Regions from separate parts of the Staphylococcus chromogenes genome, predicted to be linked through region 2. Evidence: predicted binding sites of a transcription regulator. Region 2 holds the regulator's gene; each other region holds the start of a gene.
The links. Region 2 encodes CtsR, which represses protease genes until heat stress. Its sites were predicted from a motif close to ATGGTCAATAAAGGTCAAACA; they were not measured.

Region 1 (10,969 bases), 330 kb from region 2:
ATGTCAATCCGCCTCCAAAGCCAACTAACACGAGTACATCATCGTCTTGAATTCGACCAGCTTCTAACTCTTCAGATATACTTAACGGTATGGATGCCGCTGATGTATTGCCATATTTATCTACCGACACACTCATTTTTTCCTTCGGGATATCTAATCTTTGTCTTGCAGATTCCATGATACGAATATTCGCTTGATGCGGTACGAATAAATCGATGTCTTCTGGCTGTAAATGCGCTTTTTCGACTACGCGTAAAGACGAATCTCCCATAATGCGTACCGCAAATTTAAATACTTCACGTCCATTCATTCGGATAAAATCGGTCTCTTGATCTTGATATAAGTATTTACCTCCGATTCCGTCAGAACCTAACTCATAACTTAGAATACCACGGTTGCCCGATACTTCGCCAATAATAGCCGCTCCAGCGCCATCGCCGAATAAAATTGCCGTTGAGCGATCCTCTAAATCTGTAATTCCAGATAATTTGTCTGCGCCTACAACGAGTACATTTTTATAGTCCCCAGATAAAACAAAAGATCTCGCAGTCACAAGGCCGTACATAAAACCTGTACATGCCGCAAGTTGATCGACAGATGCCACTTTACTAAGACCTAATCGGTGTTGTAACTTGTTTGCGACAGTCGGAAAACGATGGTCTCCTGTGGATGTCGCTACGATTACCATGTCAATGTCTTCTTTATCAATGCCTGCGTCTTCAATCGCACGGACACTGGCTTCATATGCTAAATCTGATGTATGTTCATCCTCTTTAGCCCATCTACGTTCTTTAATCCCTGTCATTTGGGAAATCCATTCATCTGATGTATCAAGGTATGATTCAAAAAACGCATTATCCACCACACGTTCAGGTGCGTATGCGCCAAATCCTTTAATACCTACATTCATGGTTTGAACACCTTCTTCATTTATTTTTAATACCAGGTAATAATTTACCATAAGGTTAACAAAAATGACAAGTCATATACTGTGACGACTATACAAAATGATATAAGACAATTATAATAGAAATATCAGAAAAATTGGAGGCATATCGCAATGAAATACTTTTTCACATTTTTTTGGGCGGTACTCTTATTAGAGATGGTCAATTTCGTGCTTAACAGCTTAAATGGAGGCGGCGCGATTAGTTTTATCGCTCCAATCGTTTTAGCTGCAATCATGGTAGGCGTTGTGGTATTAATTGATATCGCAATGAAGCCTGATACGAACCATCCTGTTAATGACCATCACAACTAAATTTCGAAATCACATGATTATCTTAATGTCTACTGTTGACAATACATATTGTTGACAGTTTTTTTGCGTAAAAATAGCGAACTAGGAGGTAACTCCTAATTCGCTATTACACTATAAAACAATTTTTATGATATTTATGCTTCATTTGGTTTTTCGACTTTAAATTCGATTTCACCTTCATGAACATCTCCGAAAACTTTTGTGCCTTCTGGAAGATTTTCTTTAATCATCATACGTGCTAAAGGTGTTTCAACATGACGTTGAACAAAACGTTTTAATGGACGTGCGCCAAATTGTGGCTCGTAAGCTGTTTCACCCATCCATTTTTTCGCTTCATCTGTCAATTCTAAAGTAATGCGTTGATCTGTTAATCTCATATTTAAGTTTCTTAGTACTTTATCGACAATCAATTGCATATCTTCAACAGATAATGGTTTGAACAAGACAATGTCGTCCATACGGTTTAAAATTTCCGGTTTGAAGTAAGCATGTAAACTATCCATTACTGCTTTTTCAGTGTCTTCAGTAATTTCACCGGTATCTTTAACACGATCAAGTAAAATCTGTGAACCTATATTACTTGTCATAATAATAATTGTATTTTTAAAGTCCACACTTCTACCTTTTGAATCTGTTAAACGACCATCATCTAAAATTTGAAGCAAGACGTTAAATACGTCAGAATGGGCTTTTTCAATCTCATCTAACAAAATAACTGAATAAGGATTACGACGTACGGCTTCTGTTAATTGTCCGCCTTCATCATGACCGACATAACCTGGAGGAGCCCCGATTAATCGTGAAACAGCGTGTTTTTCCATATATTCACTCATATCGATGCGAATCATATGACGTTCTGAATCAAATAAAGTGGATGCTAATGATTTTGCTAATTCTGTTTTACCTACCCCAGTTGGACCTAAGAATAAAAATGATCCAATAGGTCGATCTGGGTCTTTAATACCTGCGCGTGCACGCACAACAGCATCAGCGACTAAGTCAACCGCGCGTTCTTGACCTACCACACGCTCATGTAAGATATCAGAGAGGTTTAACAATTTTTCACGTTCTGTTTCGACAAGTTTTGAGACTGGAATTCCTGTCCATTGGCTCACAATTTCTCCAATTTCTTCATCCGTAACGACCTCTCTAATAATACGATCGCTATCAGTTCCTTGTGATTCTTGGAAAGAGGCTTCGAGTTCTTTTAATTCTTTTTCAAGTTGCGGTATTTTACCGTGTTGTAATTCTGCTGCTTTCTCCAAGTCATAGTTGTTTTCTGCATCTTCTAATGCTTTCCGACTTTCATCTAGTTCTGTTCGTTTTTCTTGAACTTTAGCAATTTTTTCTTTTTCTTTTTCTACACGAGATTGTAATTGGGCTTGCACTTCTTTTTCTTCTGCAAGTTCTTCTTGCAATTCTTTTAAACGCATTTGACTCGCTTCATCTGATTCTTTTTTAAGCGCATTTTCCTCAATTTCTAATTGCATTACTCTACGATTCACTTGGTCTAGTTCTGTTGGATTAGAACCCATTTCCGTGCGTATCGTAGCTGAAGCTTGATCGACAAGGTCAATCGCTTTGTCTGGTAAGAAACGGTCTGTAATATAACGATTTGAAAGTTCAGCAGCTGCAACTAATGCACGGTCTTGGATACGTACACCATGGTGAACTTCATAACGTTCTTTTAAACCTCGTAAGATTGAAATTGTATCTTCAATATTCGGCTCTTTAACGTTCACTTTTTGGAAACGGCGTTCTAAGGCTGAATCTTTCTCAATATATTCACGATACTCATTTAACGTTGTCGCACCAATACAGTGGAGTTCGCCACGCGCAAGCATAGGTTTTAACATATTTCCTGCGTCCATTGCACCATCTGTTTTACCTGCGCCAACTAACATATGGATTTCATCAATAAATAACAGAATACGTCCTTCAGACTCTTTAACTTCTTTTAATACTGCTTTTAAACGTTCCTCAAATTCACCACGATATTTTGCACCTGCAACTAACGCACTCAAATCAAGTTCAAATACTGTTTTATCGAGGAGTGAATCAGGTACATCTCGTTTAACAATACGTTGAGCCAGACCTTCCACTATGGCCGTTTTACCGACCCCAGGTTCACCGATAAGTACTGGATTATTTTTGGTTTTTCGACTTAAAATTCGAATGGTATTTCTAATTTCTTCATCACGGCCGATAACAGGGTCCATATTCCCTTTACGCACTTCTTCGACTAAATCACGACCGTATTTAGCTAATGCCTCATAATTTACTTCAGGATTTTGTGTTGTCACATGATTCCCTCCTCGCACTTTTTTTATAATTTCAATAATGACTTCTTTTTTATGGTTCACAGCTTGTTGTGTGGTTTCATCTATTTCCATTGCCGCTCTTAAAACGTGCTCCATCGAAATATAACTATCTTCATATTCACCCATAAACTGTTCAGCTTTATTAAATAATTCATTTGTTTTCGTGCCTAAATATTGTCCATATTGCACGTTATCCCCTTTTACAGTCGCATAACGTGATAACTTATCCGTATAAGCTTTGTCTAAGGCTTCTGTGTCAATATTTGCACGCTCTAAAATACTTTGATATAAACTTTCAGGTTGTTCTAAAACAGCTTTTAGAACCGCTTCTATTTCTACATTGGTTAAGTGATATTCTTTTGCATATTCAATGGCTTTTTGAAGCGCATTTTGAATAGAATGTGTCATTTGATTAATATCCAAAATGTCTCACTCCTTTATTTAACATAGGTCATTTGACTTTGACTTTCTTTGACCTTAATTATATTATACTCACTCGCGTTAATGAATGCAACCTATAAGTTTGACTTTTTTTGACTATTATTCATTTTTTCCGCATATAACAATAACCGTTCATTTCAAATTCAAACATCACACGGTATAAAAAGAACTCCCTTTGCAATTAAAGGAAGTTCTTTTCATTCAATATTAGCTAACGCCTAATGCTATTTTGGCATAACGTGACATCATATCTTTATTCCATGGTGGATTCCATACGATGTTCACTTCTGTGTCTTTAATTTCTGGCAATTCGCCTAACGCTGTTTTGACTTGATCAACAATCTGTGGCCCAAGTGGACAACCGATAGAAGTTAAAGTCATCTCAACAGTACAAAGGCCATCATCATCTAAATCCACTTTATATACAAGGCCTAAGTTTACGATATCAATCCCTAATTCGGGGTCAATAACATTTTCCAAAGCGCCTAATATGCTATCTTTTAAAGCCTCTTCCATGAGATTCACCTCTTCTAATTAATAACTACTCTCAATATATCAAAATTCAGACACGAGAACAATAAAATGCTATGATAAGTTTACATTGAAACTCGTGCATAAGGAGACATTTATGAAACAACATTTGATTTGCCTCGATCTCGATGGCACTTTATTAAACGATGCAAAAGAAATTACCCCCTATACGTTCAAAGTCTTAAAAACATTACAGGCAAAAGGCCATGCCATCATGATTTCTACTGGTCGGCCATTTCGAGCGAGTCAACGCTATTATCATGAACTTGAAATGGATACACCTATTGTGAATTTTAATGGCGCATACGTACACCATCCTAAAGATCCACAATTTCCCATGCAACATGCGCGTTTAGATGAAGGGATTGCATCAAGTATTATTGAAACTTTGAAAGAAATGGAAGTACAAAATATTATCGCTGAAGTCAAAGACTGCGTGTATTTAGATCGCTATGATGAAAACCTTTTTGAAGGCTTTAGCATGGGTGATGCTCACATTGAAGTTGGCGATTTAAGAACATTACTTCATGAAAATCCGACAAGTCTTCTCATTGAAGCGAAGGAACATCAGATTCCTCGTATTAAACAAACATTAACACGGTTTTATGCTGAAAATATCGAACATCGCCGTTGGGGTGCCCCATTTCCTGTTATCGAAATCGTTAAACGAGGCATTAGTAAAGCAGTAGGTATTGATATAGTCAAAGATTATTTAAACATTGAACGTCAACATATTATTGCTTTTGGTGATGAAGACAACGATATTGAGATGATAAAATACGCAAAACACGGTGTCGCAATGGAGAATGCCATTCCTGAACTCAAACACATCGCTAAAGAGACAACCGCTTCAAATAACGAAGACGGCATCGGTCTCTACTTGAATGATTTTTTTCAACTTAACTTATCTTATAAGGACATCAAGGAGGATTAAAAATGACACAAAAAGTAATTGTTGTAGGTGCTGTTGCAGGTGGCGCAACGGCTGCGAGTCAATTGCGCCGATTAGATGCCTCTGCTCAAATTAACGTTTATGAAAAGGACCGAGATATGAGCTTTGCAAATTGTGGGTTACCTTACTACTTAGGTCATGTGATTAAGTCACGTGACGATATGTTACCGATTACTCCAAATGATTTTAAAGAAAAGAAAAATATTGATGTTTATTTAAAACATGAAGTCATTGCTGTTAACAGTGCTAAAAACACGGTACAAGTTAAAAACCATCAAACTGGGGATATTTTTACAGATCACTATGATACCCTCATTTTAAGTCCAGGTGCACGTGCTCATCGATTAAATTTCGACGTCCCCCATTTATTCACGTTACGTAATATGGAAGATACGGATGCGATTGAAAATTATATCAATGATCATCGTGTCGAACGTGTACTCATTGTAGGTGGCGGTTATGTCAGTTTAGAAGTATTGGAAAATATGTATGAAAGAGGATTAAAACCGACGTTAATCCATCGTTCTGAAGCAATTAATAAACATATGGATCAAGATATGAATCAAGTTATTTTTGATTCATTGAAAGAAAGAGAGATTCCTTACCGATTAAATGAAGAAATAAAGGCAATAAAGGGCAACACGGTCTCGTTCACTTCTGATCTCCAAGAAGACTACGATTTGATTATTACAGGCATTGGTGTAAAACCGAATTCAGAGTTCTTAAAGGACTCAGGCATACATCTTGATGACAAAGGTTATATTCCAGTAAATGCACGTTTTCAAACAAATGTGCCTAACGTGTACGCCTTAGGTGATATCGCGACGAGTCATTACCGTCATGTTGATTTACCTGCACATGTCCCATTAGCTTGGGGTGCCCATCGAGGCGCAAGTATTATTGCCGAACAACTTGCCGGTAATTCCAATATTACTTTCAAAGGGTTTCTCGGTGCAAATATCGTTAAGTTTTTCGATTATACTTTAACAAGTTCTGGAATTGCGCCTCATGAGTTAAAACATTTTGATTATGAGGTGGTCAACGTCAACCAAACGGCGCATGCTGGCTATTACCCTAATAATAGTACGCTTCATTTGAGAGCTTATTATGAAAAGACAAGTCGAAAATTATTGCGTGCCGTTGCTGTAGGAAAACAAGGTGCAGATAAACGAATTGATGTGCTCACTATGGCGATGATGCACGGGGCAACAATAGATGATCTTACTGAATTTGAAGTGGCTTACGCGCCGCCATATAGCCATCCTAAAGATGCGATTAATATGTTAGGCTACAGAGCAAGACCTTAAACTTAGTTGTTATTGAAAGACGAAACATGTAACGCGCTTTACGATGAGATTACACTTCTCATTGAATGTAAAAAGAACGCATTGGGAAATAGTAACCCAACGCGTTCTTTTTTATGGCATTTTTTAAAGCCATTTCTCATGAGTAATTAATGAAATAACTGCGTCAATGGACCCCAAGGTAAAATAATACCAAGAATAATCGTAATCAACGCAACAACCCACGTTGCAATAAATAATCCACGACTTGAGGCTTTACGTTTTTTACGTGCAATTGTCACTTCCATTAAGCCTACAATCGCAATACCTAAAATCATCTTTAATGTTAATAACATATGATTGGCACCAGAACTTGTGAAAGCATTCGCAACGAGCCAAAAACCTGTAATTAATACTAAAAGCATGAATAAACGTGTCGCCATATGTAATGGTTTGAATAATGGTGTTGGACCTTGTTTGCTGGAAAAATTTTCATATACCGCAAAAAATAAAATGAGTAAAATAATCCAACTAATAATGTGAAGATTAATTAAGACCACTATGACCCCTCCTTTTATACATAACTTTATTAATTGTACCACATTTCATGTATTCATTCATTTAAATAACCGTTCTTATAGACCTTCAAACAAAGAGAAAAAATTCTTTCATATTGTTCAACATTAGACAATAAATCAACGAGGGGTAACACTAACAATAACAATCCCTTTTTCTCAAAAATAATCACGAAAAAACTGCCTACAAAGACAACTTTGTAGACAGTTCATCCCAAGTAAAGACTGAGCTTTTACTTATTTTTCGATATAGTTCGTTAATGTTCCAATATTATCCACAGTGACTTTTACTTCATCACCCGGTTGTAAGTATTGAGGTGGGTTCATTCCCGCACCTACGCCTGCAGGTGTTCCCGTTGCAATAATATCACCTGGATGTAACGCAACATATTTTGAAATTTCTTCAATGAGTTCATCAATTTTTAAAATCATTTGTGATGTATTTCCATCTTGACGAATTTCATTATTCACTTTAGTCACGATATTCACGTTTTCTGGTGTTGGCATTTCATCTTTCGTCACGATATAAGGTCCCATAGGGCATGCGCCTGTTAAACTTTTTGATAAAAATGCCTGATCGTGTGCTTTTTGAGCCGTACGGTCAGTAATGTCATTGATGATGGTATATCCATAGACATAGTCTAACGCCAAACCTTTAGGAATTTTTTCTCCTGATTTTCCGATAACTACACCAAGTTCACCTTCATAATCTAATGTGTCTGTAATATCTTTATGGTTTGGAATTGTTGCTTCATCTCCTGTTAAAGATGAAGCCGCTTTTGTGAACACATATAAACGATTGACTTCGTGATTCAATTCTTCAGCATGTGCTTTATAGTTGCGACCAAAAGCAATTACATTGTTCGTTGGGGTAACAGGAGGTAAAAATTCAATATCAGTAAATTTTACTTTATAGTCATCACCACGACCACTATCCTCTGCGGCAACCACCGCTTTACGCACCTGTTCTTGGAATTCTATCGTTTGATTCTGTTGTAATCCTTGTAGTAACGTTTTTGGATGAAAATCACCCTCCGCAAAGTCAGCAAATACTTTTGTTAAATCCCATGCGGCTTCCTCACGTTTTACTTTTACGCCAAATGACGTTTCACCATTGTGTTTGAATGATAAAAATTTCATTCATAATCAGCTCCTAACGTATATCTTACACACATTATAACGAAAATTTCAGATAAATCACACATTTACCCTTTTAATTTAATCAATTACTAAGGCACCAAACTTAAAGAAATACAAATATCCTGAAACATGTTGACCTGTAATCGTCTCTAAAGCTTTTTTATAATACTGCATTTGAATGCGGTATTTTTCTTTCAATTGTGCTCCAATTTCATCATCTGTCATTCCTCGACGTTTCACAAAGGCATCCGTTTTATAATCCACAAAATGATACGTCCCTTCTTCAACATAAACTACGTCAATCATCCCTTGAATGATAGCTGCATCATTATCATGCGTCTCACTTTCTAAATCATGTTGATTCACAATAAAGGGGAGTTCTCGATAAATCTCATCACTTTCTGCAATTCGTTGATATAAATCACTGTTAATGAATCGCATTACATCATCTCGTTGAATATCATTTATGGCACCTTCACTAATGATGGCCCGTTGTACGAGAGTGTCAATATAGGCGTTAAGTTCTTCTTCTGTTAAGCCCTCTTTACGAAATGGCAAATGTTGCATCACTGTATGCATTAAAGTTCCTATTTCCGCTGCAGTTCGTTTTTGTTCTTCAAGAAACTGAGGGCGATTGTATGTGGCCACGCCTAAGCGGTATTGACGCACCCGATCATAATTGGTATCTGCCTGTTCCGTTTCAAGTTGGCGTTTTAACTCAGAGACCGATTGTTTAGAAGCATCGTGTTGCGCACTTTGATATGGATATTCAAATAAAAGTCGCGCTTCAATTTCACGGGTAGTTGCGCGATCACGCCCTCCTTTATTGATTTGTTGTTCGAGTCCTTCCATTGTGAGACGATGGGCTTCTTCTGTTTCAGTCGGTAGAATATCTTTGGCTTCAATATGTTTGATTTCAATTGCCGGTTGCAATGAAGCATCTTGTTGAGAAGGAGCTTTAAAGCGCAACGCATCAATGAGTGACTGGTTGTCAAATTTACTAAACACACTATAAATCAGTTCAAATGGATTTTTAGCATTGAATCTTGTGAGCGCTGTAAGTTTATCTTGCGCAATGGGCGCTTGTGTCAGTTTTTCTAAACGCTCTTCTTTTTTCTCACGACCAATAAGATACAGTTGTTCTTTCGCACGTGTTAAGGCCACATAAATTAATCTCATTTCCTCGGAAATAATTTCTTTTCGATTGGTTAACTCGATACTCATCGAAATCAATGATGGATAAAATATTCCTTTTTCTTCGTCGTAATATTGAAGTCCTAACCCCTCGTGTTGATTTAATATGACAGGTTGATTTAAGTCCATCATGTTGAAATCACGGGTTAGACCTGAATAAATGACGAATGGGAATTCTAATCCTTTACTGCTATGAATTGTCATCATTCTTACGACATTGTCATTCGGCCCAATCATATTTTCTTCTCCGAAATCTTTTCCTCTTTCTATCATTTGATCTATAAATCGAATAAATTGGAAAAGCCCTCTAAAACTTGATGACTCAAAATCAACGGCTTTGTTAAACAATCCATGTAAATTGGCACGTCGCCCTTGTCCGCCGACAAGACCGCTAAAATATTGGATTAAATAATGGTCATTAAAAATCTTATCTATCAATTGATACACAGGATGACTCTGACTGTATTTGCGGTAAGCCTCTATATCATTAAGAAATAATTTGAGCTTATCTATCAGTTCAGGTTGTGCTTGTTCAGATTTCATATAATGCTGAATGGATTGGTAATAATAATCATCATTAGGTGAAATAATTCTAATTTGAGCAAGTTCATCTTCAGTAAACTGATAAATCACTGAACGCATCAATCCGACTAAATAAATGTCTTGAAGTGGATTATCTATAACTCTTAAAAACGATAGCATAAGTCTTATTTCTGTCTGTTCAAAATAGCCTTGTTTACTATTTACATAAAAAGGAATATCCCTATCTTTAAACACTCGTTGTAAATGACGGGCGTTACTATAGCTTCTTTCCAAAATGACAATATCTTTATACGTCGCTGGGCGATATTGTTTTGTTTTGATGTCATACACTTTTTGTGTTTCAAGAATCGATTCAACTTGTGCTGCAATCAAATGCGCCTCTTGTTCAGATCCTGTTAAATCACTGTCTTGCTCCTCTAATAGCACATTGAAATATAACGGGATGTCGACCGCATCAAACGGGGCCCCATAATACAATCTTGCCGCTGCATCGTACTCGATTTCTCCTACTTCTGAATCCATCATATGATGAAATAGGTAGTTGGTACTGTTTAATACTTCTTTACGCGAACGAAAGTTTTGTGATAAATCGATTCTCCAACCACTTGATTGATCAGGTTGATTGAATGCTTGATACTTTTCAATGAATAAACTTGGATCAGCTTGTCTGAACTTATAAATCGATTGTTTTACATCGCCCACCATAAAAAGATTTCCATTTGAGGCAT
Region 2 (10,969 bases):
TTCCCCACTTTTGTAATCATTAAATCAAAGCGATCTCCTTGATGCACTTCAGGAATGATAGCCTCAGACAAATCATTGACGTTTAACACTTTAATATCTTGAATGGCACACACGCGGTTGAGGTTGTAATCCGTCGTAATCACATGCGCACGGTAATGTTGTGCAAGTTTGACAATTAGCGCATCGATATCTTGATGGCTTTTTTGAGGATAAATAATACGTGTAGGATGTTTTGAATCATGAATCGCATTTAATATTTCTAAACCTCGTCGCCCTTTATCTCTTTTTATACTATCATTCGCATCAGCGACGACTTGTAACTCATTGATAACGCCTTGAGGAATTAAAATTTCACCATCGATAAAGCCAGCTTCCATAATTTTATAAATACGCCCATCTATAATGGCACTCGTATCAATAATTTTAGGGACTGCGTTACGGGCATTAATGGCCATTGAACGCGCCATATTCTCAGGTAAAAACAACAACATTTCGTCGCGCTTTTTCAAACCAAACTGAAAACCGAGATACCCTAATAACAACGTGACAATAATCGGCACGATGCGGTTGATAAAATCCGTCCCGATAAATTCTAAAATAAATGAAATCATGACTGAAATCATCAAACCAGTAAACAAACCAATCGTCGCAAAAATGATTTCTATAGCGCTATAACTTAAGATAAACTGTTCCACATTTTTTAATGTATAGGCAATGCGAGGAATAAACCAACCAAAAATAAGAAAGAAAACAAGCATCCCTATAATTGCTGTGACATAACTATTTTCCATAATAGGAGGATGACTGACATGAAAATCAATCAGTATGCCAGGAATTAAAAATAACCCTAGTACACTCCCAATAATCATGAAAGAGATGACCACTAAAAATTTAACAAAATCCATGCTTTTCCTCCTTTCTTTATTTAGATTTCAAAGCATATTTTAATGCTTCGTTTGTTGAGGTCACACCGATAACTTCAATGTTTTCTGGGAAGGTCCATCCCCCAATATTCGTTTTCGGTATAATCACACGTTTAAACCCTAATTTTGCTGCTTCTTGAACTCTTTGCTCAATTCGAGAGACACGGCGTACCTCACCTGTCAAACCAACTTCACCAATAAAACAGTCTAACCCATCAACGGCTTGGTCTTTAAAGCTTGAGGCTGTCGCAATAATGATGCTTAAATCCACAGCAGGTTCACTTAATTTGACGCCACCTGCCACTTTGATGTAGGCATCTTGTTGTTGTAACAGATACCCCTCTTTTTTCTCTAATACGGCCATCAATAGACTTAAACGGTTGTGATCAATCCCCGTCGCCATTCGTCTAGGATTATTAAATGTGGTCGGTGTGACGAGGGCTTGGACTTCTATTAATAGCGGACGTGTCCCTTCCATAGTGGCGACAATCGTCGACCCCGGAACATTCGTTGATCGCTCTTCTAAAAACATTTCAGAAGGATTCGGGACACTTTTAAGACCTGCTTGTTTCATTTCAAAAATGCCCATTTCATTCGTTGAACCAAAGCGGTTTTTCACCGCACGTAAAATACGATAAGCATGATGCTCATCACCTTCAAAATAAAGCACGGTATCCACCATATGTTCTAATAATCTAGGACCCGCAATTTGTCCTTCTTTTGTCACGTGCCCCACGATAAACGTGGCAATATTCATCTGTTTGGCAATATGCATTAAACTTTGTGTACTTTCACGTACCTGAGACACAGAACCAGGTGCAGAACTAATTTCTGGGTGATAAATCGTTTGAATAGAGTCTACAACGATGAGCTCGGGTTGTACTTTTTTTACTGCTTCATGAATCACCTCTAAATCCGTTTCTGCAAATACATTTAAAGCACTCGCATCTTCATCTAAACGATCGGCACGTAATTTAGTTTGGTTTAATGATTCTTCTCCAGTAATATATAGCACTTTCTTTCCTTTTGATAACGCAGCGCACATTTGAAGTAACAATGTTGACTTTCCTATCCCTGGGTCTCCTCCGATTAAAACAAGAGAACCTTGGACAATACCGCCACCTAAAACACGGTTAAACTCTTGGCTATTCGTTAAAATACGTGGTGTTTTTTCATTCTTTACTTCGTTGAGCGTTTGAATTTTTGATTGTGTCGTCTTTTGTGTATGTACCCCATGTTTCGGGTGTGCTGTTTTTTGTTCTAACGATTCTTCCATGGAATTCCATGCGCCACAGTTAGGACATTTCCCCATCCACTTCGGAGATTGATAACCACATGCAGTACATTCAAATATGACTTTTTTCTTGGCCACATTGCCACCTCCTTTTTCGGCTATAACAAATCTATTTTATACTTGTGTCTTCAATCTGACAAATGAAGAATTTAAAAAGCCTTTAATGCGCCACTTACGCATTAAAGGCTGAGGTGTTCAGATTATTTATGATTTCGCTTCGTCTTTATCTTGATCTTCTTCAGAAGTTATTACTTCTGTTTCAGATGCACGTTCTTGAATATCATACTTGAATGACTCACCATCATAATCCACAGTGACATCTTTGCCATCTAACTCTTTACCTTCTAAAATAAGTTCACTTAAGTTATCTTCTACTGTTTTTTGGATGGCACGAATCAATGGACGTGCACCATACTCAGGGTCATAACCCTCAGAAGCAATTTGTTCTTTTGCTGCATCTGTCACGTGAATATTAATGTTTTGTTCTGACAAACGAGAAGTCAATTTGTTCACCATCATCGTAACAATTTCTTTAAGTTCATCTTTGCTTAATTTATGGAAAACAATAATATCATCGACACGGTTTAAAAATTCAGGACGGAATGCATTTTTCAGTTCTTTCATCATTGTTTTGCGGATAGACTCGTAATCTTGTCCTTCACCTTGACCACCAAATCCTGCAAATCGTTGGTCTTGAAGTTCTTGTGCCCCTACGTTAGAAGTCATAATGATGACTGTATTTCTGAAATCGACACGACGTCCTTTGGTATCAGTAAGATGTCCGTCATCTAAAACTTGTAATAAAATATTAAATACATCTGGATGCGCTTTTTCAATTTCGTCGAATAAGATGACAGAATAAGGTTTACGACGCACTTTTTCAGTGAGTTGTCCGCCATCATCGTGACCCACATAGCCTGGAGGGGCACCAACTAAACGACTTACCGCATGTTTTTCCATAAACTCACTCATGTCAACACGAATCATCGCGTCTTCTTCGCCAAACATAGATTCTGCTAAGGCACGCGCAAGTTCCGTTTTACCGACACCTGTTGGGCCTAAGAAGATGAAACTACCAATAGGACGTTTCGGATCTTTAAGTCCAGCACGCGCACGACGTACCGCTTTAGAAATTGCTGTAACCGCATCTTTTTGACCGATGACACGTTCATGGAGGGTATCTTCAAGGTGAAGTAATCGGTCAGATTCTGTTTCATTTAGACGTGTTAACGGAATGCCTGTCCAACCTGCAATCACTTCTGCAATATCTTCAGCAGCTAATGTTGTGTGTTGGCCACCTTGATTATTTTTCCATTCATTTTTAGCTTCTTCGTATTGTGTTTCAAGTTTCGTTTGTTTATCACGAAGATTTGCGGCATTTTCAAACTCTTGCGCATGAACTGCAGCATCTTTTTCTTTTTTAACTTGTTCGATTTGTTGCTCGATTTCTTTTAAATTTGTTGGTGTTGTATGATGTCTTAAACGTACTTTTGAACTTGCTTCATCGATTAAATCGATGGCTTTGTCAGGTAAAAAGCGATCCTGAACGTAACGGTCACTTAATTTTGCTGCCGCTTCAATTGCCTCATCAGAAATATTAATACGATGATGCGCTTCATAACGGTCACGTAATCCTTTTAAGATTTTAACTGTATCTTCAACACTTGGTTCATCGACTTGTACCGGTTGGAAACGACGTTCTAATGCCGCATCTTTTTCAATGTGTTTACGATACTCATCTAATGTTGTGGCACCGATACATTGTAACTCACCGCGTGCTAAAGCCGGTTTTAAAATGTTAGAGGCATCAATCGCACCTTCAGCGCCTCCAGCACCAATCAATGTGTGCAATTCATCAATAAATAGAATCACGTTGCCAGCTTGGTGAATTTCTTCCATCACTTTTTTCAAACGTTCTTCAAATTCACCACGATATTTTGTACCCGCGACAACTGTGCCCATATCTAAAGACATCACACGTTTATCTTTTAATGTTTCAGGTACTTCATTGTTTACAATGGCTTGTGCTAAACCTTCTGCAATTGCTGTTTTACCTACCCCAGGTTCACCGATAAGTACAGGATTGTTTTTCGTACGTCGACTTAATACTTCAATAACACGTGTAATTTCTTTGTTACGACCTACTACTGGATCTAACGTACCGTCTTTAGCGATGACTGTTAAATCTCTCGCAAGTCCATCAAGGGTAGGGGTATTGTTTGATTTTGACGTTTGTGCATTTTTATTAGACATTTCAGGATTGCCTAGGGCTTTAACGACTTGTGCACGTGCTTTCGTAATATTCAAATCTAGATTTGCAAATACGCGTGCAGCCACCCCTTCGTTTTCACGAATTAAGCCAAGTAATATATGCTCTGTACCCACAAAGTTGTGTTGTAATTTGCGTGCTTCGTCCATAGACAGTTCAATGACTTTTTTCGCACGTGGCGTATAATGTAAAGCGCCCATATTGTCTTGACCGCGACCGATGAGCTTTTCAACTTCTGCAACGACTTTTTCTTCAGTAATATCAAAACTTTCTAGCACTTTTGCAGCTATGCCTTCAGGTTCTTTCATTAAACCTAATAATAAGTGTTCTGTTCCAATGTTAGAGTGATTCAGGCGAATCGCTTCTTCTTGCGCATGTGCTAATACACGTTGCGCACGTTCAGTTAGTCTTCCAAATAACATAATCGAACCTCCTTAAATGTGTGTTCGTAAAATTTCAGCTCTTTTAGCTTCTATTGATTGTTCTTCATCTTCATCTATTAAAAATGGAGATTGTATTGCTATCATTAATTCATTAAATTGAAAATCTTCAATATCTAAAATACCTAAGTCTACCCCAAGTTTAATATCGCTCAAACGATAAGAGGCTTCTTCGACTGAAATGAGTCGACTGTATTTCAATATACCGAGAGAACGATAAATACGGTCGAGCGTTTCAGTATGCTTGTGTGTATTTAAACGCGTTCTAAATTCAAGTTCTTCAGTAATAATTTGTTGAACCAACTCAGTTAATGCTTCGATAATTTCTTGTTCACTTTTTCCTAAAGTTAATTGGTTGGACACTTGATAAACATGACCATAAACTTGAGAGCCTTCCCCATAAATACCCCGTATTGTAAATCCAAAACGGTTAATCGACTGTGCAATACGTGACATCCGTTTCATAATGGACAATGCGGGTAAATGGAGCATCACACTTGCTCTCATCCCTGTCCCAACATTCGTTGGACAAGTCGTTAAATATCCTAAATCTTCATCGTAGCTAATGGTTGTTGCAGCATCGAGTTGGTCATCGATTTCGGATGCTTTGTCATACAGTGTATTTAAAGATAAATCTGTTCCCATTACTTGAATGCGCACATGATCTTCTTCATTCACCATCACACTTACAGACTCATCTTCATTTAATAACACTGCAGAGGCAGGTTGCTTAGTCAATTCAGGACTGATGAGATGTTTGGCCACCAGTTTGTATTTACTCTGTTGGTCAAGAGCATCTAGTCGCGTCACCTTTAAATCGGTAAGTGCATCTTGGACTTCATTAATAACGCGGTGTCCTTCTTCTTCAGAGGGAAACATCAGCGGATGCACATAGTTTTCAAGATTACGTGCTAATCGTATTCTTGAGGACATGACTACTGGTGACGAGTTCGATTCTTGAAGCCAACCACTCATTGAATGTTTAAGATTGTCCGTCATCGTGAGACACCTCGCTTTGTTTAGCTTCAAGTGCTTTGATTTCATCACGTACAATGGCTGCTTCTTCAAAGGCTTGTGTTTCAATGAGTTCTTGTAATTGTTGACGTTTGCCTTCAATTTGTTGCTTTAATGCCCGTTTTTGATGCGTGGATTTCGGATATTTGCCCGAATGACGCGTATGGCCACCTTGTACGCGACGCACAATATCATAAACATCATCTTTAAAAGTGGCATAGCAGTCGTGGCAACCAAATTTCCCTACATGGGCAATATCTTTTAGAGACATTTGACACGTCGGACATCGTTTTTCTTCACGATAAACGAGCTGATCAACGTTAATGCCATATTTGGCTGCAAGATGTTGTAAAATTTGTTGAACGACAAACGTCCCTTCAACATCTTCGCCCCCGTGCCAATGTTCATCAGATGACCCTTGATTGTGTGCCTGGTACAAAGTTTCTTTATTTTGTTTTTGTTGTGTTAACTGCACGAATTCCTGTTCCTCGCGTGTCAATAGCATCACCTTCTCGTAGTCTAGTAATAGTTAATGACTGGAAGTAATCGTTTTAAAATGTTCGCTCGAATAATGTCTCGAGATTGGACATCCATCGTAAGCGTTTCTCTATCTACGACTGCTGCAATCAATTTAGCTTCGCGTTCTGTAATTAATTGATTATCAAATAATCCATCTATAATGTAATAAGCTTGTTGTTGTGAAATAGAGGGGCCAATTAACTCCATCAAACGTTTAATGTAGGAGGCATGATCTTTCGTTTCAATTTTAGTGATGCGAATATATCCTCCGCCACCACGTTTACTTTCGATTTCGTACCCATGTTCATTGGTAAAACGTGTTTTTATAACGTAATTCAGCTGAGATGGTACACAATCAAAACGTTGTGCGATATTGGCGCGCTGAATTTCAACAACATCATCATTTGTTTCTTCAAATAATTGTTTAATGTATTGTTCTATGATGTCAGACATATTGTGCATGGTATCACCTCTTTTGACCATCTTTGACTATATTATAGAAGGTGGTTTGACCTTTTTCAACCAATTTGTTTGTAAGGTTCGAAAAATAGTTATGTTACTGCTTACATTTTTAGTGTATGATAGTCTTAGTTAAAATTTATAAATTGAACAGAGGTGTTTATTTAATGCACATTTTAATTGGGATTGTCGGCATACTTGTGTTTTTGGGATTGGCTTGGCTCGCAAGTTCTGACAAGAAAAATGTTCGTTGGCATTACATTGGCTTATTGTTATTAATTCAATTGATATTTGCGTTTATTTTATTAAAAACGAACTTCGGTGTCATTGTTGTAGGCGGAATTGCGAATGGCTTTGCCTATTTATTGAAACAAGCGGCTGAAGGGGTCAACTTTGTCTTCGGTGGTTTAGCAAATAAAGGTGAAATGCCATTCTTCTTAAATGTTTTATTACCAATCGTATTTATTTCAGCATTAATTGGGATTTTGCAATACTTAAAGATTTTACCTATCATTATTAATGTTTTAGGATTTTTAATTTCTAAAGTCAACGGTATGGGACGTTTAGAGTCTTACAACGCGGTTGCCTCAGCAATTTTAGGTCAATCTGAAGTGTTTATCTCACTAAAAAAACAATTGCCTTACATTCCAAAACATCGCTTGTATACCTTAACAGCATCCGCGATGTCTACTGTTTCAGCATCTATTATTGGTGCATACTTTACAATGGTCAAACCTGAATACGTCGTAACTGCAGTTGTTTTAAACTTATTTGGAGGATTCATTGTTGCCTCAATTGTCAATCCTTATAAAGTAAATGAAAAAGACGATAAATTACTTATTGAAGAAGAGAAAAAACAACAATCTTTCTTTGAAATGTTGGGAGAATATATTTTAGACGGTTTCAAAGTCGCAGTCATTGTTGGTGCCATGTTAATTGGTTATATCGCTTTAATCACTTTCTTAAATGGCATTGTCGGCGGTATTATCCATTTCGTATCTGGCGGTTCCCTTGATTGGAACTTCCAAACATTAATCGGTTTTGTTTTTGCGCCACTCGCTTTCTTAACAGGTATTCCTTGGCATGACGCTGTAGAAGCTGGTTCCATCATGGCAACAAAACTGTTATCCAATGAGTTTGTAGCGATGACTGAGTTAGGTAAAGCAAATGGACTTTCTGAGCGCGCACTAGGTGTTGTTTCCGTGTTCCTTGTGTCATTTGCGAACTTTAGCTCTATCGGTATCATTTCAGGGGCCATCAAATCTTTAAATGACGAAAAAGGTGACGTCGTTGCACGTTTCGGTCTTAAATTATTATTTGGTGCGACGCTCGTATCATTCATTTCAGCAACTATCGCAGGATTCTTCTTATAAAATTAATCTAAATACCTCTCTTTTACTTATTTAGGTTCTATAAAAATAGCCATCAAAATTTACGCTTAGATAAATTTTGATGGCTTTCTTATTATAAATGGGCACTTTGACATAGCCCTACTTTTTCATATAAAAAACGTGAGAATAATCATCCATTGATGGCTTATCCTCACGTCTGTTTAATATTTATCCTTTTGACACAACTTCGTTAATAAAATAGTTGATGATACTATAATCTTCCGTCAATTCAGGATGGAATGAGACGCCTAAATACTTTCCTTGGCGAACCGCTATCATTTTATCATCGATGACCCCTAACACATTCACTTGATCTCCAACGGATTGAATATGTGGGGCTCGAATAAACACCCCTTCTACTGGGTGATCGATACCTTTAATCGTTAAATCCGCTTCGAAACTATCTACTTGTCTTCCAAATGAATTACGTTCAACGGTAATATCTAATTTTTTAAGGTAACCTTCTTCTCCAACGATATCTTGTGCAAGGACAATAAGACCCGCACATGTCCCAAACATCGGTAGCTCTGATTGTTGAAGCGCCTCTTTAAAACCGTATAAATTCATCAAGCGACGTAACGTTGTCGATTCTCCGCCTGGAATAATCAAGCCGTCAATCTTTTCAAGTTGTTCTACTTTTTTAATATAAATCCCTTCATGACCACTCGCTTCAATATGGCGAATGTGTTCACGAACGGCCCCTTGTAAGGCGAGTACTCCAATTTTCATTTTACCAACCACGCTCTTGCATACGTTCTTCTAATGAAAGTGAATTGATATCTAAACCTTTCATCGCTGTGCCAAGGTCTTTTGCTAATTTACCGATGAGTTCATAATCTTGGTAATGTGTTGTCGCTTGAACAATTGCTTTTGCGAATGTTTCAGGATCTTCTGATTTGAAAATACCAGAGCCAACAAAGACCCCATCTGCACCTAGTTCCATCATTAATGCCGCATCTTGAGGTGTCGCTACACCACCTGCCGCAAAGTTAACTACGGGTAAACGTCCAGTAGATTTAATCGTTTTCAATACATCATAAGGTGCCCCTAGATTTTTCGCTTCTGTCATTAATTCATCGTCACTCATCACTGTAATACGATTCACTTCTTGGTTGACTTGACGCATATGACGTACCGCTTCAACAATGTTTCCTGTACCCGGCTCACCTTTTGTACGTAACATTGCAGCACCTTCGCCAATACGACGTGCCGCTTCACCCAGGTTACGACAGCCACAAACGAATGGAACAGTGTAATCACTTTTCTTAAGGTGGAACACTTCATCCGCAGGTGTCAATACTTCAGATTCATCAATATAATCGACACCCATCGCTTCTAAAACACGTGCTTCTGTAATGTGACCGATTCGACATTTCGCCATAACTGGAATAGACACGGCATTCATCACTTCTTCTACAATTTTAGGATTACATGCACGTGCAACACCGCCTGCTGCTCTGATATCAGAAGGTACACGTTCAAGTGCCATGACTGCCACTGCACCTGCTTCTTCTGCGATTTTCGCTTGTTCGGCGTTAACCACATCCATGATTACGCCACCTTTTTGCATTTCTGCCATACCGCGTTTAACGCGCTCTGAACCAACTTGTTTAGACATTTTAAATTGTCCCCCTTTTCTAATATACAACAGTAGCTTATACTATTATCTGAACCTTTAAAAGTGTCAGAATTAAACATTTTTAAGTGGTCAGATTGGAGAGAAAGCTATGGAAATGTTAATGTTCGATATTGATAAAAAGCATGCGCAACCCATTTATCAACAACTTTACGATAATATTAAAAACAGTATCATTAAAGGCGTTCTACGTGAAGGAGAAAAACTCCCATCAAAACGTCAACTCAGTCAATATTTGTCAGTCAGTCAAACCACCATTGAACATGCTTATTTACAGTTGATTGATGAAGGGTTTATCGTGAGTAAACCAAAATTTGGCTATTTCGTGAGCGATATTGAATCCCTACCATTTATAACGAGAACTCCGATAACGCCATTAGACAATCAGAATACAACTCTAGACGTTCCCGAATTTCACTATCGTTTTCAACTCGGTGCCATTGATGAAGCGCATTTTCCATTTGATGTCTTTCGAAAATTTGCGAAAGAATCTTTTGAAGAACCCCAATTTCATCTCATTGACACCGGCCACAAGCAGGGAGATTTCGCATTACGCAAAGAAATCAGTCAATATTTATTTCATAGCCGGGGCGTTCATGCGACCCCTGAACAAGTCATAGTGGCTTCTTCTACGGATCAAATTTTATCGATTATCACCGATTTGCTATCTTCCACAAGTCATTATCTTTTAGAAGACCCTTTATATCCACAAGTCCATGAGCTACTAAAAAGAAAGCATATCAACTATTCGTTTTTAAAAGTGCACGCAGACGGCATACATATTGAACCTCATCAAGGTGCGCAAGATGTGGTCTATATTACACCGAGTCATCAGTTCCCGACAGGCATCATTATGAAATTAAAACAGCGTATTGCGTTGCTCAAATGGGCTCAAGCCAAACCTGAACGCTATATTATAGAAGACGATTACGATTCTGAATTTCGTTATGAAGGAAAACCTATTCCAGCGCTACAAAGTTTAGATCCCTCTGGAAGTGTGATTTATGTTAGTACCTTTTCTAAA
Region 3 (10,969 bases), 220 kb from region 2:
AGCAGATGACATTATCGCTCACGAAATCACGCACGGTGTAACACAAGAAACTGCTGGTTTAGTCTATCAAGATCAACCAGGGGCATTAAACGAAAGCTTCTCAGATGTTTTCGCTTACTTCATTGATCCAGAAGATACATTATTAGGTGAAGATGCTTACATTCACCCAAGTCCAAATAAAGCATTCCGTAGCTTTAGCGAACCTGAAAAATTTGGCCAACCTGCTCATATGAGAGACTATAAACGTGTAGGTTATGACAACGGTGGCGTACACATTAACTCAGGTATTCCAAATAAAGCTGCATACTTAACAACTGAAAAATTAGGGAAAGAAAAAGCTGAAAAAATCTATTACCGCGCCCTTTCACAATACTTAACATCTACATCTCAATTTGTAGATGCTAAACGCGCATTAGAACAATCAGCTGAAGATTTATACGGCGCAAGCGCTAAACAAAAAGTCACTGAAGCTTGGAATGAAGTGGGACTCTAAGCGACATCATTTTTACGATTAAAATAAATATATACACTTATTCATAAATCCTAATACTCCTTCATACTAAAGGGGATAAGCATGAAATAAATTTCCATGTCTTATCCCCTTTTTTGTTTATATTATGATTAAAAGAATGCACTACGCTATTCTTTTAATATCAAGGTCTATTTCTTATTAATCGTAAGTCGTAAACCTTCGGGCGTTTCAAGCTGATTTTCCTCTACATTTGGAATAGCAAGATTAAATGTACTTAATCCATAAGTTTTTTCAGCATCTACCCTTTTTTGATTAGATTGCCACATATTAATTGCTAAATGGTGATGATAATGTTGATCAGATAAAAAGAGTGCTTGAGGTAATGTTGAAACTACATTAAAACCTAATTCATTATAAAATGTGCGTCCTTCTTCTAAATCATTTGTTTTGAGATGCAAATGTCCAATTTGCGCATGATTTTGCATCCCTTCCCATGTTGAATTTTGCGCTTTTTCCAAAATTTCATCCACATTTAATGCGAGCGTATCCATTTTGACTAAGTTCTCTTTCCATTCCCATTCACTCTTATCTCTATCTACATAAACCTCAATTCCATTTCCTTCAGCATCATTGAAATAAATGGCTTCACTCACTAGATGGTCGCCACCTCCAATAGGAATACGATGTGTTGCAATATGTTTGATAAAAGTACCTAATTGTTCAACAGAATCTAATAAAAACGCAATATGGAATAAACCTGCCTCTTGAGCATGTGCTGTACGCCCATTTTCTAGTTGTTTCAAAACAACTTCATGACCCTTTGTACCTACAGATAAAACCGCTTGCTTAGCAGTTTGCTTTTTAATCGGCATCCCTAAAATCGTATGATAAAAATGCAGTTGTTGACTTAAATCTCTGACATTAATGGTTATTTGGTTCACATGGATGATGTCCTCAGTATGAAAATCCATTTCGAAACCTCCTTTATTCGTTTTAAGTATAATTAATATATCAATAACTGTTTAAAAATAGCTATTTTTAAGTCCGTTTTGCTCACAATTTAAGCACCATAATAGCAATAAAAAGTATTATGTTTTATATTAAAATTGTATAGATAAAATGATTTATAAAGGAGGCTTTACGATGCAAGTTAACAAACTCGCTTATGTGTTATTAGCACTGTTTTTAGGATCATTTGGGATTCATAAGTTTTATGCCGGTAAACCTATACAAGCTTTATTACACATTGCTTTTTGTTGGACGGCTATTCCACATATTATCGCAATTATTAGCGCCCTACGCGTCTCACTCATCCCTTCTGATGAATACGGTCGCGTCCGTGTGTAAAGCAAAAAAACGTGCCGATGTTCTATCGACACGTTTTTATTAATTAAAATATATCATTACATTTTAACAACGTTTGCAGCTTGTTCGCCACGGTCACCGTTAACGATTTCGAAGTCAACGTTTTGACCTTCTTCTAATGATTTGTATCCATCACCCACGATAGCTGAGAAATGTACGAATACATCGTCGCCATCTTGTCTTTCGATAAATCCAAAACCTTTTTCTGCGTTAAACCATTTTACTGTACCATTATACATATAGAATACCTCCGTTGTGCTTTTAGCACGTTTTATTTGTAAAAAAAATTCATTCATTAAAAGGAGTATATTCTAAATAATAAACTTCAATCAATTTCACGATCTTTTATTACGATAAAGTTAACTATACGCTCCTTTTCTATAAAAGTAAAGGAAAAGTTGAAAATATTTTATAAAAGAACGATTAATATTTGTAAATAGCCCGTCACTACTGATTTTCCTTAGAATTTTTTAACTTCTTTAATTTGTAATTTAATAGTCATCAAGATTTATCTGAGGGTAAATTTTGATAATGGTAACGAACCAAATCCAAAAATTGATGCATATCATACCCCCATTGAGCATAATAACTTATTGGATCAACATGTGTGGTTCCACCCCAATATTCTCTCACAGCATTATGACTTATAATTGTTCCTTGTCCATGATGATCATCTGCAAGTGTAGGCTTTAGTCCGTTCTTTTTTAGCATATACGCAGCTAGCCACGCTTGATTATTTACAGATTGTGCAAAATCTTTAAAAGTATAAGTGCGCACTAATTCAATTTGATAAAAATACGGATTGGCTTTTTTACCAGCTCCCCACACATAAAATTGTTCTGGGGCTGTAAGGTGTATTTCATTGGCATCCACAAAAGCATGAACAAAAGCCTTATCATAAGTCGCATACATACGGTCTACCCACTGTGGTAAAGTACGATTATCTTCACCCACTTCATGAATGATAATCCCTTTATAAGTCCCCTCTTTATAGGACAGTTTCGGTAATGTGTTCATTCGTCTATCTTTAACAGTGTGGGCAGGTGGAATATGGTTTTCAATTAAATATTTATTGACATTTGGATAAATAACAGGCGGAAATGGGAAAGGGTGTGGTTGTTGTGAGGATGAAGCTTGTGTAATTGAAGAATTGAGAGAAGAAGTGTCAGGTGTCTTCATTTGTGCATGAACCCATGGCGAACCAATCATTAACATTAATAACAGCGTGACCATAACCGAAAAAAAGCGACATATTTTCGACATAGACAGCGCTCCTTTCTATTTATATAATATTAATTATTATTACAATAACTATATTACTATTTAGTTATTTTATGTCAATGACATTTACATAAACGACATAGAAAGTTTGAAATACTTCTTAATATTGTTATTCTCTCCTGTCTAAGACCCGTTGAATTCATCACTTTCTTTCCCTCAAATTTCATAATAAAGAAGCGCGACCGAGACTTACATTATTTGTGACCCAAAATGTGACCTTTCAGTTTAATTTGAGAGGGTTTTAAAAAAATTAAAAATCGCTATCATCATTATGTTTCTAATGACAATAGCGTTTAAGATTATTTCTAAGTATTTAAAATGGGTGATGTAGCCCCCTCGAGAGGAATCGAACCTCTATTGTAAGAACCGGAATCTTAAGTGTTATCCATTACACTACGAGGGGATAATGTGAGTATTAAATTGGTAAATCTTTTTCAAAAAGCTTAAAATCGAGATAACTTATACAATAAGCTTTATTTTTGACCATTTTTGACTTTTAAGTTAAAATAAGTTCAAAGTTATTAATAGGAGGAAAGAGTTATGAATTTAATTCCTACAGTTATCGAAACAACAAACCGCGGTGAACGCGCATACGATATTTATTCACGTTTATTAAAAGACCGTATTATTATGTTAGGTTCAGCAATTGATGACAACGTTGCAAATTCAATTGTATCACAACTTTTGTTTTTACAGGCACAAGATGCAGAAAAAGATATTTATCTCTACATTAATTCACCAGGTGGTAGCGTCACAGCAGGCTTTGCGATTTATGATACAATTCAACATATTAAACCAGATGTACAAACAATTTGTATCGGTATGGCAGCCTCTATGGGATCATTCTTACTTGCTGCTGGTGCCAAAGGTAAACGCTATGCCTTACCTAATGCAGAAGTCATGATTCACCAACCTCTTGGCGGCGCACAAGGTCAAGCCACTGAAATCGAAATTGCAGCGAACCACATTTTAAAAACACGTGCGAAATTAAATAAAATTTTATCAGAACGCACAGGTCAACCTATCGAAAAAATCGAAAAAGATACAGACCGTGACAACTTCTTAACAGCCGATGAAGCGAAAGAATACGGCTTAATTGACGAAGTTATGCAACCTGAATAATTTAGAGTGAGCGAGCTTTCAAATGAGAGCTCGCTTTTTTATATGTCAAACGGCTCTCCGTTACGAATTTTGTCTGCCATTTCATTCAACTTGCGTAAACGATGGTTAATGCCCGATTTCGAAATAGTGCCTGTACTGACCATTTCACCTAGTTCTTTAAGAGAAACGTCTTGATGTTCTATTCTTAATTTAGCCACTTCTCTTAATCTGTCCGGTAAATTATCTAGACCAATTTCTTGATCGATGAGTTGAATACTTTCAACTTGCTTCATAGCAGCACTGACCGTTTTGTTTAAGTTAGCTGTTTCACAATTTACAAGGCGGTTAACTGAATTTCGCATATCACGGACAATGCGCACATCTTCAAATTTCAATAACGCTTGATAACCCCCGATTAAACTTAAAAATTCTGCAATACGCTCTGCCTCTTTAATATACGTAATCCAGCCCTTTTTACGCTCTAACTTTTTCGCATTGAGCTCATATTGATTCATTAATGCCGTTAACCCTTCAGAATGTCCTTCATATAAAGAAAATATTTCTAAGTGATATGAGGAGGTTTCTGGATTATTAACAGACCCTCCTGCTAAAAAAGCGCCACGCAAATAACTCCGCTTCATTTCATCGTCTTTCACCATGGTTTCATCAATGTCATGACTGAACATACCTTCTTTAAGAATCCCCAGTTCATCTAATATTTCTTTCGTTTTCATTTTAATGCGACATATATATATGTTATTTTTCTTCAATTTCATTTTTTTACGCACTAAAATTTCAACTTCGACATGAAAGACAAGTTTGATTAATGAATAGATACGACGTGCTGTCGTCGCATTTTCAGTTTGAATATTAATGACAAACTGTTGATTAGAAAAATTCAAAGCTCCATTCATTCGAATCAATGCACTGAGCTCTGCTTTTGCACTTTTAGCATCTGTTTCTATTCGTGTTAATTCATTTTTCATTTCGGATGCAAAGCTCATGTTCCTCGATTCCTTTCTATATTATCCTAATTTAATCCTATGTGTTGAGGTGTCACAATTAATATCGTTTAATTTGGTCAGGATTAAATTGAATCGTACTAATTTCTTCAAGCGCAATATCATAAATCATATCGGCGAGAACCTCATTACAGTGGCGAACGTGATAATTTTCTGAAACTTGTGCTAAATCTTCGCCTGTCACCAATTTAATCCCATTTTTTTCCAATTCATCCGCATCATAATAAACCGGTTGAGCCCCTTTTTCTTTATATTTCTCTATAATTTCATTTGAAAAAGTGATTTCATTAGCTATGACGAAATCAATCACATTTTTCCCTAATTGTTGGTGTATCGCTTCCACATGATCGTTGACGGAATAGCCATCTGTCTCTCCCGGTTGGGTCATAATGTTAGAAACATATAATTTTTTAGCTTTACTCTCCACAATCGCTTTCGCAATCCCTTTGACACATAAATTAGAAATAACACTCGTATATAAAGAACCTGGCCCCATGACAATTAAATCTGCTTCTAATAATGCCTCTACCGCTTCATCCATCGGTTCAACATCCGCAGGTTCAAGAAACACACGACTGATTTTTTTATGTTTACTCGGAATATTAGATTCCCCTACCACAATTTCCCCGTCTTCCATTTCGGCATTAAGAGAAACGCTTGAAATAGTGGAAGGAATGACTTGTCCTTTTATATTGAGGATTCTACTGAGCTCTTTTACAGCATGGCCAAAATCATCTGTAATATTTGTCATCGCTGCAATAAGCAAATTCCCAAGAGAATGCCCACTAATTTTATCTTCTTCAAAGCGATATTGAAACAACTGTTCTAATGTCGGTTCAACATCACTCAAAGCAGCAAGGACGTTGCGTACGTCACCGGGAGCTGGGATATCCATTTCATGACGGATTTTCCCTGTGCTCCCCCCATCATCTGCCACTGTTACAATACAAGTAATATCGATTGGAAATTTTTTTAATCCTCTCGCAAGTACAGATAGTCCTGTACCCCCACCAATCAATACGAGTTTAATTTTTTTCATGCTTATCGCCACTTTCAAGATGCGCATCTCGATGATGCACATGGATATCATAGTCAAAGTGTTGTTTTAGATCCTCTGATAGACGTTGTGCTAATGCTACAGAACGGTGTTGTCCTCCCGTACATCCAAACGCAATTACAAGTTGTGACTTTCCTTCTTTTTTATACCCTGGAATCATAAATAACAGTAAATCCAATAATTTTTCATAAAATGTATTGGTTTCTTTCCATTTCATGACATAGTTGTAAACATCTTCATCCATCCCTGTTTGAGGACGCAGCGCTTTTACATAATAGGGATTAGGTAAAAAGCGCACATCAAATACAAGATCCGCATCAATTTGTATGCCATGTTTAAATCCAAAACTTTGTACACTGATGGTGAACGTGGAATGATTTGATTTGTTGAAATACTCATAAACGCGTGTCCGTAACTCTTTCGGAGACAGATATGTCGTATCCACGGTATAGTTTGCCATACTCCGAATATCAGAGAGCAAGTTACGTTCCTCACTAATTGCTTCAACCAATGTCAGATTGTTTTGGTCTTGTAAAGGGTGTCTACGTCGCGTTTCTTTATATCGTGAAATTAACTTTTCTGTCGTCGCGTCCACAAATAGCACATCCGTAATGACATTTTTACGACTGAGGACATCATCAAGTTCTTGAACGAGATATTTAAAAAATTCACGGCCTCTTAAATCTATTCCAATGGCCACTTTTTGAAGGGTCGGATTGCCTTGCTCCATGAGTTCAATAAATTTAGGAAGGAGTATTGGAGGAAGATTGTCTACACAAAAATAACCTAAATCCTCTAAACTCTGAATCACCACAGATTTACCCGCCCCTGATAAACCTGTAATGACTAACAATTCACTTTTGACGATTTCATTTTTTTCTTCTTGTTGCATACTTACCCACCATCCAATCATATTCTATTTAAGTGTACATGAAATCCAACTCTAGTAGTAGTGGCTATGTAAAAAAAGAGTGAACCAGTAATCAAATTGTGTTCATTTGATGGACTGATTCACTCTCTATCGCATCCGTAAAGATGACGTAGTGACATACTTTCTATGCTTCAGCAGTGTCTTTTAATGTTTCGATATACTCTTGTACACTTTGTGCAGCGATACTACCATCGCTCGTCGCAGTAACAATTTGACGCAAACCTTTTTCTCTTACGTCTCCAGCAACATAAATACCTTTTACAGCTGTACTCATATCTGGGTTGGCAACGATATAACCGGCATCATTTGTAATCCCTAAATTTTCGAAAGGTTGCGTTAAAGGTTTCATACCAATATAAACAAACAAACCATCTGCTTCAACAGTTTGTTCAGACCCATCTACTGTAGAAACTAATGTTAAAGAGCCGACTTTTCCATTTTCTTCATTTACAGATTTTAAAGTATGGTTCCAAATAAAGTCGATTTTTTCATTTTTAAATGCACGATCTTGTAGGATTTTTTGGGCCCGTAATTTATCACGGCGGTGCACAATAGTGACCTTATCTGCAAATTTCGTTAAGAATGTCCCTTCTTCAACGGCCGAATCGCCGCCACCAATAACATAAACATTTTTATTTTTAAAGAAAGCTCCGTCACAAACAGCACAGTAACTTACGCCTCTTCCTCCAAGTTCTGACTCACCTGGAACACCTATTTTTTTATACTCAGCGCCTGTTGCGATAATCACGGCTGTAGCTTCTACCTGACTTGAACCTAAATCAATGACTTTGTAATCACCTTTGTCTTCAATCCCTTTAATATCACCATACTGATATTCTGCACCGAATTTTTTTGCGTGCTCAAACATTTTTGAAGATAAATCAGGTCCGGAAATCATTTCAAAACCAGGGAAATTTTCAACTTCTTCTGTATTTGCCATTTGTCCCCCTGGCATTCCGCGTTCAATCATAACCGTATCTAGATTCGCACGTGAGGCATAAACTGATGCTGTCATACCTGCAGGCCCTGCACCGATAATTGCAACATCATATCTTTTTTGTTCTGACATGGATGAATCCTCCTCTTTTCTTTATCATACGCATTTTACACCAATTCACTTCTTAAATTGAAGCTAAATGCTCAATAGTTGCTGTAGTGCTTTATCCAACATTTCTTCAGTGATGTCGAATAATGTGGAAAGTTGAGATTTTAATATTGTAGTGTTTGTCATATTAAAATACAAATAAGTCACCGCTCCAATGTACGGATTGACATTTTCGGTGTCTACTTTTGCTTCTAATAAGGATTCTGCATAATTAATCCAACTTAAAAACAATGCAGATTCGTCTTTTGTTTTAGCGCAATCATATAACACTGTCATGCCTCTATGGATAAAATCAAGTTTGTGCAATTTTAAATCTTGTACAAGATAGGAAAGGTATAATTTTTCATAATCACCTAACCTTTCCAAAATGGCCCAAACATCATTTGTGAGTAAAACTTCCTTTCCATTCAGTTGATGTAATAAAAATAAGCCATAAATTCTTTCATGCGTGTCATCACTCGTTAATAAGGGCTCAACATACCGTTTGAAATGGTGTTCACTTGAGTCCATCACCCACGGGGGAATGCCTGGGTTAGCCTTCGAGAAATTTTCTAGTAATTCCCAAAAATGCTCGCTTTGTTCTTTATTTCCTAGGTAATAATAATTGAAAGCTAACGCATGAAACAATTGAAATGTTTGGAAACTCCCTTTCCGATGAAGAGGTAACAACAGTTGCTGAGAGGCCTCATATTGTTTTAAATAGCTCAATACAATCCCTAATTTAAACGTTTGCTCATCATTCATGGGGACAATTTTATTCAAGACTTTGACATAGTGTTCATATTTCTTATAGTCGTTCATGTTGTAAAGTAGCAATGTGTAATGACATAAGGCATGCACATCTGAAGGGTCCTCTTCAAGAAGAGATTCAAACATTTCTTTCGCAAGTTGATTTTCATTGAGATAGAGATAACACATCGCTAGAAGATTTCTTATCACTTTGTGTTTTTGTATCGCATCTTTTTGCGCCAAGATAAACTCACGTGCCTCTAGCAAACGCCCTTGACCAAAAAGATATTGAAAAATTACTTGCGTCACAAACAACTCACTTTCAAGTTCAAGTTGTGCTTCTCCCATATAAGTGACTTCAAACATAGTTTCAAGTTTGTCACGATAGTCTTCATCTTCTGATAAATACGCATAGCGGAGCCCAAATAAATAAGCTTTATTGGCTTCATTCAAATCTACATTTATCTGACTAAGTTCATAAAAACATGTTTCTAGTTTTTGTCCTCGACTCACTGCTTCATAATACAAGGCTTCCGCTTTTTTAGGTTGTCTTAATTGAACATAACACGTTGCGAGTTGTTGCGTGGCTTCAAAATTATCAGGTGACAATGCTAACACTTTGTCGAGATATTTTTGCGCTTTCTTATAATCTTGTTGTCGCAATTTTTGATCAGCTAATCGTTGATATAATGCTACATCATCACTTAATTGTATGATTTTTGGACGCTGCGCCATCCCCGTCACCTCCCTTTCACAACGGTTTGAATTGCATAGGATTTCCCATCGCTTTGGTATCGTTTGGAATATCTTTAGAAACAACGGTATGCGCCCCAACTTGGACACGGTCACCTATCACGACACCGGGTAAAATCGTCACATTAGCCCCAATTAATGTATCGTTCCCAATAATTACGTTTCCTACTCGAAGTTCATTTGGTAAAAATTCATGCGTTAAAATTGTTGTTTGATAACCAATGGTCACATTTTCACCAATTTTAATTTTTTCAGGATAGAGTAAATCCGGCACAACTTTAAATGCCAGTGCTGTATAAGCGCCAATCTCCATATTTAATAAACGACGATACAACACAGGTTTTATTCGAATAAATGGAAAATATCTTAAAACTTCAATAATGATGGTATTTTTAAACAGTTTAAAAAAAGAAATATACCGATACAAATGCCAAAGCGGATTATGTTTGCCTTTCGAAGCAACAACTTTAACGTTTCTTGCCATGTTTGATTTCCTTTCGTCGATTTGGCCAAGGTAATACATTAACTTCTTTATATTTGGGTGGTTTTACTTTAAAGCGTCTCCATAAAATCATGATAATCCCCATGATAATAAGTATGACGGACACCAATTGGGCAATGCGGATTGTCTCCGTTAACATTAAACTATCGGTACGTAAGCCCTCAACAAAGAAACGACCTATAGAATACCAGATTAAATATAAGAAGAAGGTTTCTCCAATACGTAAATTTTTTCGTAATAAAATCAAGATCACAAATCCGATAATATTCCATAAGGATTCATATAAAAACGTCGGATGATAGTATTGACCATGGATAAACATATTGTCGATAATAAAGTTTGGTAAATGCAAGTTTTCTAAAAATGCACGTGATACAGGTCCACCGTGAGCTTCATGGTTCATAAAATTTCCCCATCGCCCTATCGCTTGTGCCAGTATAATACTTGGCGCCACTATGTCACCGAGTTGAAAAGGATTCCAATTTTGTCTATGGCAATAATAAATGCCCATTAAGAAAGCGCCTATAAGCCCCCCATGAATGGCGATACCTCCTAGCCAAATCATAGGAATTTCAATAGGATGCATCGCATAATAGTCTAAGTTGAAGAGTACAAAATACAGTCTAGCGGTTAATATCGCAACCACCACAC

Region 1: a site for CtsR is predicted at 4,103-4,123, ahead of clpB (ATP-dependent chaperone ClpB). Genes of this name have one in related genera too.
Region 3: a site for CtsR is predicted at 3,595-3,615, ahead of clpP (ATP-dependent Clp endopeptidase proteolytic subunit ClpP). Genes of this name have one in related genera too.

What each region holds. Positions count from the first base shown of each region.
Region 1 is NZ_CP118953.1:1,758,372-1,769,340, forward strand. It holds gene PYW36_RS08565 (beta-ketoacyl-ACP synthase III) at 1-910, opposite strand, end outside; gene PYW36_RS08570 (DUF2929 family protein) at 1,061-1,261, shown strand; gene clpB (ATP-dependent chaperone ClpB) at 1,396-4,005, opposite strand; gene PYW36_RS08580 (metal-sulfur cluster assembly factor) at 4,231-4,539, opposite strand; gene PYW36_RS08585 (Cof-type HAD-IIB family hydrolase) at 4,652-5,488, shown strand; gene PYW36_RS08590 (CoA-disulfide reductase) at 5,491-6,813, shown strand; gene PYW36_RS08595 (YisL family protein) at 6,960-7,349, opposite strand; gene PYW36_RS08600 (fumarylacetoacetate hydrolase family protein) at 7,602-8,504, opposite strand; gene addA (helicase-exonuclease AddAB subunit AddA) at 8,583-10,969, opposite strand, start outside.
Region 2 is NZ_CP118953.1:2,089,850-2,100,818, forward strand. It holds gene PYW36_RS10225 (PIN/TRAM domain-containing protein) at 1-905, opposite strand, end outside; gene radA (DNA repair protein RadA) at 922-2,295, opposite strand; gene PYW36_RS10235 (ATP-dependent Clp protease ATP-binding subunit) at 2,422-4,908, opposite strand; gene PYW36_RS10240 (protein arginine kinase) at 4,921-5,925, opposite strand; gene PYW36_RS10245 (UvrB/UvrC motif-containing protein) at 5,909-6,415, opposite strand; gene PYW36_RS10250 (CtsR family transcriptional regulator) at 6,460-6,921, opposite strand; gene PYW36_RS10255 (NupC/NupG family nucleoside CNT transporter) at 7,086-8,291, shown strand; gene pdxT (pyridoxal 5'-phosphate synthase glutaminase subunit PdxT) at 8,478-9,038, opposite strand; gene pdxS (pyridoxal 5'-phosphate synthase lyase subunit PdxS) at 9,040-9,927, opposite strand; gene pdxR (MocR-like pyridoxine biosynthesis transcription factor PdxR) at 10,037-10,969, shown strand, end outside.
Region 3 is NZ_CP118953.1:1,865,544-1,876,512, forward strand. It holds gene PYW36_RS09095 (M4 family metallopeptidase) at 1-493, shown strand, start outside; gene PYW36_RS09100 (VOC family protein) at 661-1,443, opposite strand; gene PYW36_RS09105 (TM2 domain-containing protein) at 1,616-1,819, shown strand; gene PYW36_RS09110 (cold shock domain-containing protein) at 1,876-2,076, opposite strand; gene PYW36_RS09115 (peptidoglycan recognition protein family protein) at 2,339-3,100, opposite strand; gene clpP (ATP-dependent Clp endopeptidase proteolytic subunit ClpP) at 3,659-4,240, shown strand; gene whiA (DNA-binding protein WhiA) at 4,279-5,223, opposite strand; gene PYW36_RS09130 (gluconeogenesis factor YvcK family protein) at 5,282-6,280, opposite strand; gene rapZ (RNase adapter RapZ) at 6,267-7,190, opposite strand; gene trxB (thioredoxin-disulfide reductase) at 7,354-8,298, opposite strand; gene PYW36_RS09145 (tetratricopeptide repeat protein) at 8,362-9,798, opposite strand; gene PYW36_RS09150 (acyltransferase) at 9,815-10,300, opposite strand; gene lgt (prolipoprotein diacylglyceryl transferase) at 10,284-10,969, opposite strand, start outside.